3 regions of the Alkalihalobacterium sp. APHAB7 genome follow, and region 3 is predicted to be linked to each of the others. Evidence: riboswitches for the same ligand, from Rfam matches in the RefSeq annotation. Region 3 holds a riboswitch; each other region holds the start of a gene.

Region 1 (2,253 bases), on a different contig from region 3:
ATTAAAGGAGTTACGGACCTTTGAGCTTCAGCAACGAAAAGAAGAGTGGGTTGAACGAGAAATGGAGCTGTTAGATAAGGGAGCCTATTTAAAAGCCTATCAAAAGCTACAAAAAAACAATCAAAACAACGATGAATTTTATGATTTTGACCGAGAACAAGAAATACTTGCTGGGATCATCGTGAAGAAACGCTTAAAGAAAATTAGAAGATATATTGAAAATCTAAAGTTTGTTGATGTGAAAGCAACGTATATCCAATTATTTAAGAAAACAGAGTATGTTAACCGGTATTTGGATCAATTACCGAAAGAGTGGGCTGATATTTGTCTTTCAACAACCGAAAATATTGAACAAAATCATCTTCGCTATGAGGATGCGACACCTCTTCTTTATTTAAAAGGTCGGCTCCAAGGTCTTCAGGTGAATACGTCGATTCGTCATGTGTTTATTGACGAAGCACAAGATTATTCGCCGTTTCAATTTGCATTCATAAAAAGCTTATTTCCACGTGCAAAGATGACTGTGCTTGGCGACTTGAACCAGTCCATTTATGCGCATTCTTCCGTCAACAGTTTTGAAGCGTTACGTTATTTATTTCAAGAAGACGAAATGGAGCAATATCAGCTAACACGTAGTTACCGTTCGACTTACCAAATCGTCGAGTTTACGAAAGATATTATCGGTGCAAATATTGATCCTTTTAATCGACAAGGTGAAAAACCGACGATTCAATCAGCAGAAGATGAAAATGACCTTCATTCAAAAATAGGCAAGAGAATTAAAACACTTCAAGCCAATGGACATGAAACAATTGCAATTATTTGTAAAACGGCTGAGGAAACAGAGAATGTATACGAACATCTAAAAGAATCACTGCCTCTTCGAATGATAACAAAACAATCGACAGGTTATGAAGCTGGGGTGCTTGTCATCCCATCTTATTTATCGAAGGGAGTTGAGTTTGATGCCGTTATTATTTACGATGCTTCAAACTCAAAATACCACGAGGAAAGTGAACGGAATTTGTTTTATACCGCGTGTACAAGGGCGATGCACTCACTCGACCTTTTTTATATCGGGGAACTGACACGTTTTCTCGATAAAGTTCCAAAAGAAACATGTAGAAATGAATATTAGATCTTTTGGGTTTCAGTATTCTAGAATTGTTGTTAAGATAGTAATGATATAAAACAATCGTACGAAAGGGCAAAATCATTGAAAAGTGATGACGCAAAACTATAGGGGCTTCAGTTAATGTTAATTAACTATGCTAGCCAGTTGCCGAAAATGGACCTCCGTGCGGTTTAGTAAATAAGGAGGAAGTAGTATTTTGTTTGTCCGAATTAAATTGGAAGATTTCAGCGAATTGAACAAGATTTTAGCTTATGCTGGGTATACCGAGGATTCTGTTTGTCTCTATTTAAATTATGTCGAATGTAAGTTGACGATTAGACCTGGACCTGGACGTAGTAAACGTTTGGTCGTTTTATTGGAATGTAAAAAAGCTTTGTCTAAATATCAATTGGACAGATTAGTAGTTATTCTTGAAGAGGTCGCCAATAAAAAGGGGTTTCAAGGAATTGAGTTTACCGAAAGATCGAATGAAATCTCCCCGTCGCTTCTACAATACCGTGGATACAAGTATAAATTTGGCGGTCATATTAATCCTTATCTTAATGGACGTGACGGTACGTACGTTCTTGATTTTTTATAGGTGCGCGACATGAAGAGACCCATTTAATAGGTAAGGTTAGAGAGATTTATGAAGTAAATGGCAAATTTTATTTTGAAGGTCGTAACATGTGAAGGCTGTCTTACATGTTGCGGCTTTTCTTTATAGACTGGAGTTGCTTTTATTGATCTGTTCTTGAAGTTAAGGTGCATAAAATGGGAATTGTTTGTACGAATTATCAATAAAAAAAGAGTCGTATGACGATAGCTTTTAACATATACATGAATGACTTAACAACTTGGAGGTGTTACGAGATGATTCCGTCCATTTTAATTACGATTGCTCTGGTTATTATCGTCATTCGTTCAGGTTATGTTGCTCTTAATATGCTAAAATCCTATAGGAGAACAAATATATTAGATCTTTTATACCATTTATCCATTTTTGTAATAGCTTTATCTTTTTTAATATAGGGTATTTGTAGAAGAGAATAGTAAAGACTACTCATTACAGTAAGATTTCCTTACTCTATAATAAGTTGACACAATTGAAGTCTGGCAAACTTAAATTTTATTGATAT
Region 2 (2,253 bases), on a different contig from region 3:
TTTAAGTTTAAAGGACTTTAATTTTCTTGATATTGGGGCCTATGAAATTAGTAATACGGATTTTGGGAGAATCACTTGGGTGGACGAAAAGCTCGTCGAACTTGTAAAAACTAAACGATATATCGGTCCGGATAAGCTAGTGGGCAGAAGGTGCTATGAAGGAATTCATGGAAGAGTCATTCCCTGTCCACAATGCCCCGTCTTAAAAAACACAACCGAACCGATCTTAGTATCCATAGAAGACAAGGAAGAAGCTAATTATTTTAAAATAAGGCAATTACCTGTAACGGAAGTTTTTCATTTATCTCGATCGATCTTATTAATGCAAGATACAACAAAAGAAGCGAAAATGATGTTCGATACACTGGATAAATTATTGCAATTAGCTGAATTTCGAGATGATGATACAGGAAATCATATTAATCGAATTGGAATCTTGTCCGGCATGTTAGCACGGTTAGCCGGAAAGGATGAAGCATTCGTCGAGCAAATTGCGATTGCTGCAAAGTTTCACGATATTGGTAAAGTAGGTATTCCTGATTCTATCTTAAATAAAGAAGGAAAGCTGGACTCTAAAGAGTGGGAATTTATGAAAACTCACGCTGACATCGGTCATCAAATCTTATCTAATCTCGATATTCCTATTATCAAACTAGCGGCATCGATCGCTCATACCCACCATGAGTGGTGGAATGGACACGGTTATCCTAATGGAATGAAAGAAATGGAGATCCCGTTTGAAGGTCGAGTTGTAGCAATTGTTGATGTATTTGATGCGCTCCTATCAAAACGTGTGTACAAAGACGCTTTTCCACCTGAAAAGGTGAAGAGCATCATAGAAGAGGGACGCGGTAAGCAATTTGATCCGAAGCTCGTTGATTTATTCCTTCGCCTTTGGGATGAGTTTCTGACGTACCACCTTAAAATGGTGAATGACAGCGGGCAAGAAGTTCCTGTGAAGCATCATTTATAGTTTAATGGTTTGAAAGTTAAACGAATAGTGAAGGACAAGGAAGTGAGGAGCCTTGTCCTTTTATACTTTAATTTTTCAGTCGCTTGAATTAGTTTCATTTTACTACTTAAGATTTCCTATTTATTAACCGATATTATCTAAAACAACAGAATAACCTTCGAAAATGGCAAACTTGTTGAAAAATAAGGACGCAAAGTCACGGGCCTAAAGCACTTATGTCATGGTCGCCGGACTACCGATAGGGTTGGGATAAAAGTTTTAAACCAAGTTTAAATGGTTTTGTACTTTTTATAAGAGCCTATCAATCTAATTGGTAGGCTTTTATTATTCGACCTTTAGCCCATGTAAGACAGAAGGGGATAAAAGGAGGTTTATCGTTATTTTTCTTTTTGAAAACTATAATTTAGAATGGGTGAGATCATGGACAAGACATCAATTATAGGAATTATTTTAGGCGTTGCCGCTATTCTATTAGGTTTAATTTTTAAAGGAACGAGTTTACTTGTTTTACTTAACCCTGCAGCATTATTTATTATCTTTTTCGGCACAGCTGCTACGATTTTAATTGGGTTTCCTGGGAACGAAGTGAAACGGATCCCTAAATTATTTAAAGTATTATTTCAAGATCAAAAAAATCCAAACGTGAATGATCTTATTAAAACGTTTGTAGACCTCAGTTCATTAGCTAGAAAAGAAGGCCTATTAGCCCTAGAGAGCCAAGTGGAAACGATTGAAGATCCTTTTTTAAAGCAAGGAATGAAAATGGCTGTCGACGGAATGGAAGCTGATTATATTCGGGATACGATGGAAGAAGAACTAACAGCGATGGAAGAGAGACATTTAGCTGGTGCAGCTATTTTCACACAAGCAGGTACATACGCTCCGACGTTAGGAGTTTTAGGGGCGGTTCTCGGGCTTATTGCCGCACTAGGTAATTTAAATGATATGGACGCCTTAGGTTATGCGATTGCTGCAGCATTCGTTGCAACTTTGTTTGGTATTTTCACAGGATATGTACTGTGGCATCCATTTGCCAATAAGTTAAAAAGAAAATCAAAACAAGAAATAATGATTAAAAGCATGATGATCGAAGGGGTGTTGTCCATCCAGTCAGGAGTTGCACCGAGAGCGATTGAAGAAAAGCTAAGAGTCTATGTTCCATATTCCGACCGCGCTAAACTTGGAGAGGCTGTAAACCGAGGAGAAAGTGTCAATGGGTAGACGACGAAAAAAGAAACATCACGAGGAACATATCGATGAATCGTGGCTAATTCCTTACG
Region 3 (2,253 bases):
GATAGGGGAAAATGGGATTGTCGCTCGCTATGGCGGAGAAGAGTTTGTCATTCTTTTAACAAACACAAATTCAACTGTCGCATACATGAAAGCGGAGGATTTACGTACGCGAATTGCACAACACCAGTTCCTCATTCATAACGATCTCAATGAAGGAGAAGTGACACCGATCCAGGTCACGGCAAGTATCGGTGTGGCAACGAGCGATGATGAAGAGTCCAATCCCGTTTCACTGGTCCGCCAAGCCGACCGGGCAATGTATACGGGAGCGAAGCAGAAAGGCAGGAACCGTGTAGCGGTGTATGGGGATGGACATGGAGTACAAGAAGCAGCAGCAACGTTGGAAGATACATTGACGAGATAACGACATTTATTTTCTAATAAATATTACTATTGTCATTTTTGTGACTAAAGTCACGAGTTCGATATAAATTCCAAATAAAATTTTATCAAAAAGTATTTTAATTTAGGAGAATCTTGCTATAATCAGAGCTATAAGGGTGAAGCAAACAGACTAGTAAATTAAAGGGAATTTAACAACTCTAATGACCAGAGGAGTAGAACTTGTTATAATAGGTTTGAAACAGAAGGAATTAGGGTATTTATTACTAGAATTGTTCAATATATTGAAAATAAAGGCGCGATGAAATACGACTTGTATGTGGGCACCTAAGTCGTACGGAGCTAGTGGTGCAACCGGCTTTTACATATGACAATCTTCGGAGGTGGTCTAGTAAAGGTTATTTTTTTACTCTTAAACTGTCACTTTATGACAAATTAAGGTAAAAAAGTTAGCAAACAGCGTCAAAAACATCATTATTAGGTCAACTCTAGCAACAAGAACGTAGTCACGGTTTTGAGAGCAGACAAGCTCAAAAAATAAATTAATTATGAGAAAAAAGGGAGAGATTTATTAAATGAAGGCACTAATTCAAAAACGTCTTAAAAACCAAAAAGGTTTAACACTAATCGAGTTACTAGTTGTAATTGTTATTTTGGGGATTATTGCGGCGATAGCGATTCCACAGTTAACAGGCAATAGGGATGCTGCAGCTCAAGCTACAAATACGCAAAATCTTAAATTATTGCAAGATGGAGTTCAAAGATATTATGTAGAGGTTGGAGATTATCCAACATCAGCAAATTTAAAAGAAAAATTAGGTCTTGATCCACTTCCAACTCCAGTAAAATTTGCTGGATGTGATGATAGTGATTTCAAATACACATTAGAAGGTGAAGGTGCAAATGCAAAGATAAAAGAAGTTGATATTGAAACTTCTAAATGTATCAAAAATGATTAGTACAATAGTGAATTATATAAACTTTAAGAGTGTAATGAGTTAGGATTTTTTAACATCAAACAGCTGTCGCTAATACATGAGGCGGCAGCTGTTTTAAAAAAAATTTTACTAAATGGAAGGAAGGAAAATGATGTTGTTGGTTGAACTTTATGTAATTTTAATTAGTTTAATACTAGGTAGTTTCTTCAACGTCGTAGCCATTCGTCTATTAAAAAAAGAATCAATCGTCTTCCCTCCTTCTAATTGTCCATATTGCAAGCACAAACTTTCAGTATTAGATCTGGTCCCTGTATTCAGCTACGTATTTTTAAAAGGAAAATGCCGTTACTGTAAAACTAAAATTTCTCCATTATACCCTTTTGGAGAGTTATTAACAGCAACATCAATTTTTATTGTTTATAAATTTGTCGGTCTACAACTAGAACTTATTCCAGCACTTCTTTTAACTGTTTTGCTTGTTATATCCGTCATAACCGATATTCGCAAACAACTTATTTTAGATGTGGTTACGTTACCAATGCTTGGATTATTGATTATAAGTCGGCTTTTTATTGGGACGGAACCGTTTTGGTACTATTTACTTGGTGGGGTTGTTGGTTTTGCATTGTTACTACTGATTGCTATCGTCAGTCGAGGTGGTATGGGTGGTGGTGATGTAAAGCTTTATGCGGCGATCGGTGTTGCATTAGGGCCGTGGATGACGGTTATGAGTCTCGTGTTAGCATCATTTGTTGGTACCTTTATCGGTGTTTTATTAATGGTCACTGGTGTTATTAAACGAAAACAACCTATAGCGTTTGGGCCTTTTATTTTTGTGGGGACCATCGTTGCATATTTATTTGGTTATGATATATGGAATTGGTATATTAGCATGTTGCAGGGGTGACAATCAATGAACAATCAAGAGGGAATGACATTAGTAGAGCTATTAGTAGCAATCGTTATTGCAGGA

What was found. Region 3 has a riboswitch for cyclic di-GMP ahead of ACNSTQ_RS13230 (type II secretion system protein). Riboswitches for the same ligand answer to the same signal wherever they lie in the genome.
Region 1: it holds a riboswitch for cyclic di-GMP, as region 3 does, so the genes downstream of both, ACNSTQ_RS08820 (hypothetical protein) here and ACNSTQ_RS13230 (type II secretion system protein) in region 3, are expected to answer to the same signal.
Region 2: it holds a riboswitch for cyclic di-GMP, as region 3 does, so the genes downstream of both, motA (flagellar motor stator protein MotA) here and ACNSTQ_RS13230 (type II secretion system protein) in region 3, are expected to answer to the same signal.

Annotation. Positions count from the first base shown of each region.
Region 1 is NZ_JBLWFS010000006.1:181,416-183,668, reverse strand. Features, by position in the region: gene helD (RNA polymerase recycling motor HelD) at 1-1,138, shown strand, start outside; cyclic di-GMP riboswitch class I at 1,197-1,287, shown strand; gene ACNSTQ_RS08820 (hypothetical protein) at 1,332-1,715, shown strand; gene ACNSTQ_RS08815 (hypothetical protein) at 1,988-2,146, shown strand.
Region 2 is NZ_JBLWFS010000013.1:65,251-67,503, reverse strand. Features, by position in the region: gene ACNSTQ_RS13875 (protoglobin domain-containing protein) at 1-5, shown strand, start outside; gene ACNSTQ_RS13870 (HD-GYP domain-containing protein) at 80-973, shown strand; cyclic di-GMP riboswitch class I at 1,129-1,213, shown strand; gene motA (flagellar motor stator protein MotA) at 1,394-2,194, shown strand; gene motB (flagellar motor protein MotB) at 2,187-2,253, shown strand, end outside.
Region 3 is NZ_JBLWFS010000012.1:56,139-58,391, forward strand. Features, by position in the region: gene ACNSTQ_RS13225 (sensor domain-containing diguanylate cyclase) at 1-364, shown strand, start outside; cyclic di-GMP riboswitch class II at 628-708, shown strand; gene ACNSTQ_RS13230 (type II secretion system protein) at 918-1,301, shown strand; gene ACNSTQ_RS13235 (prepilin peptidase) at 1,429-2,187, shown strand; gene ACNSTQ_RS13240 (type IV pilus modification PilV family protein) at 2,194-2,253, shown strand, end outside.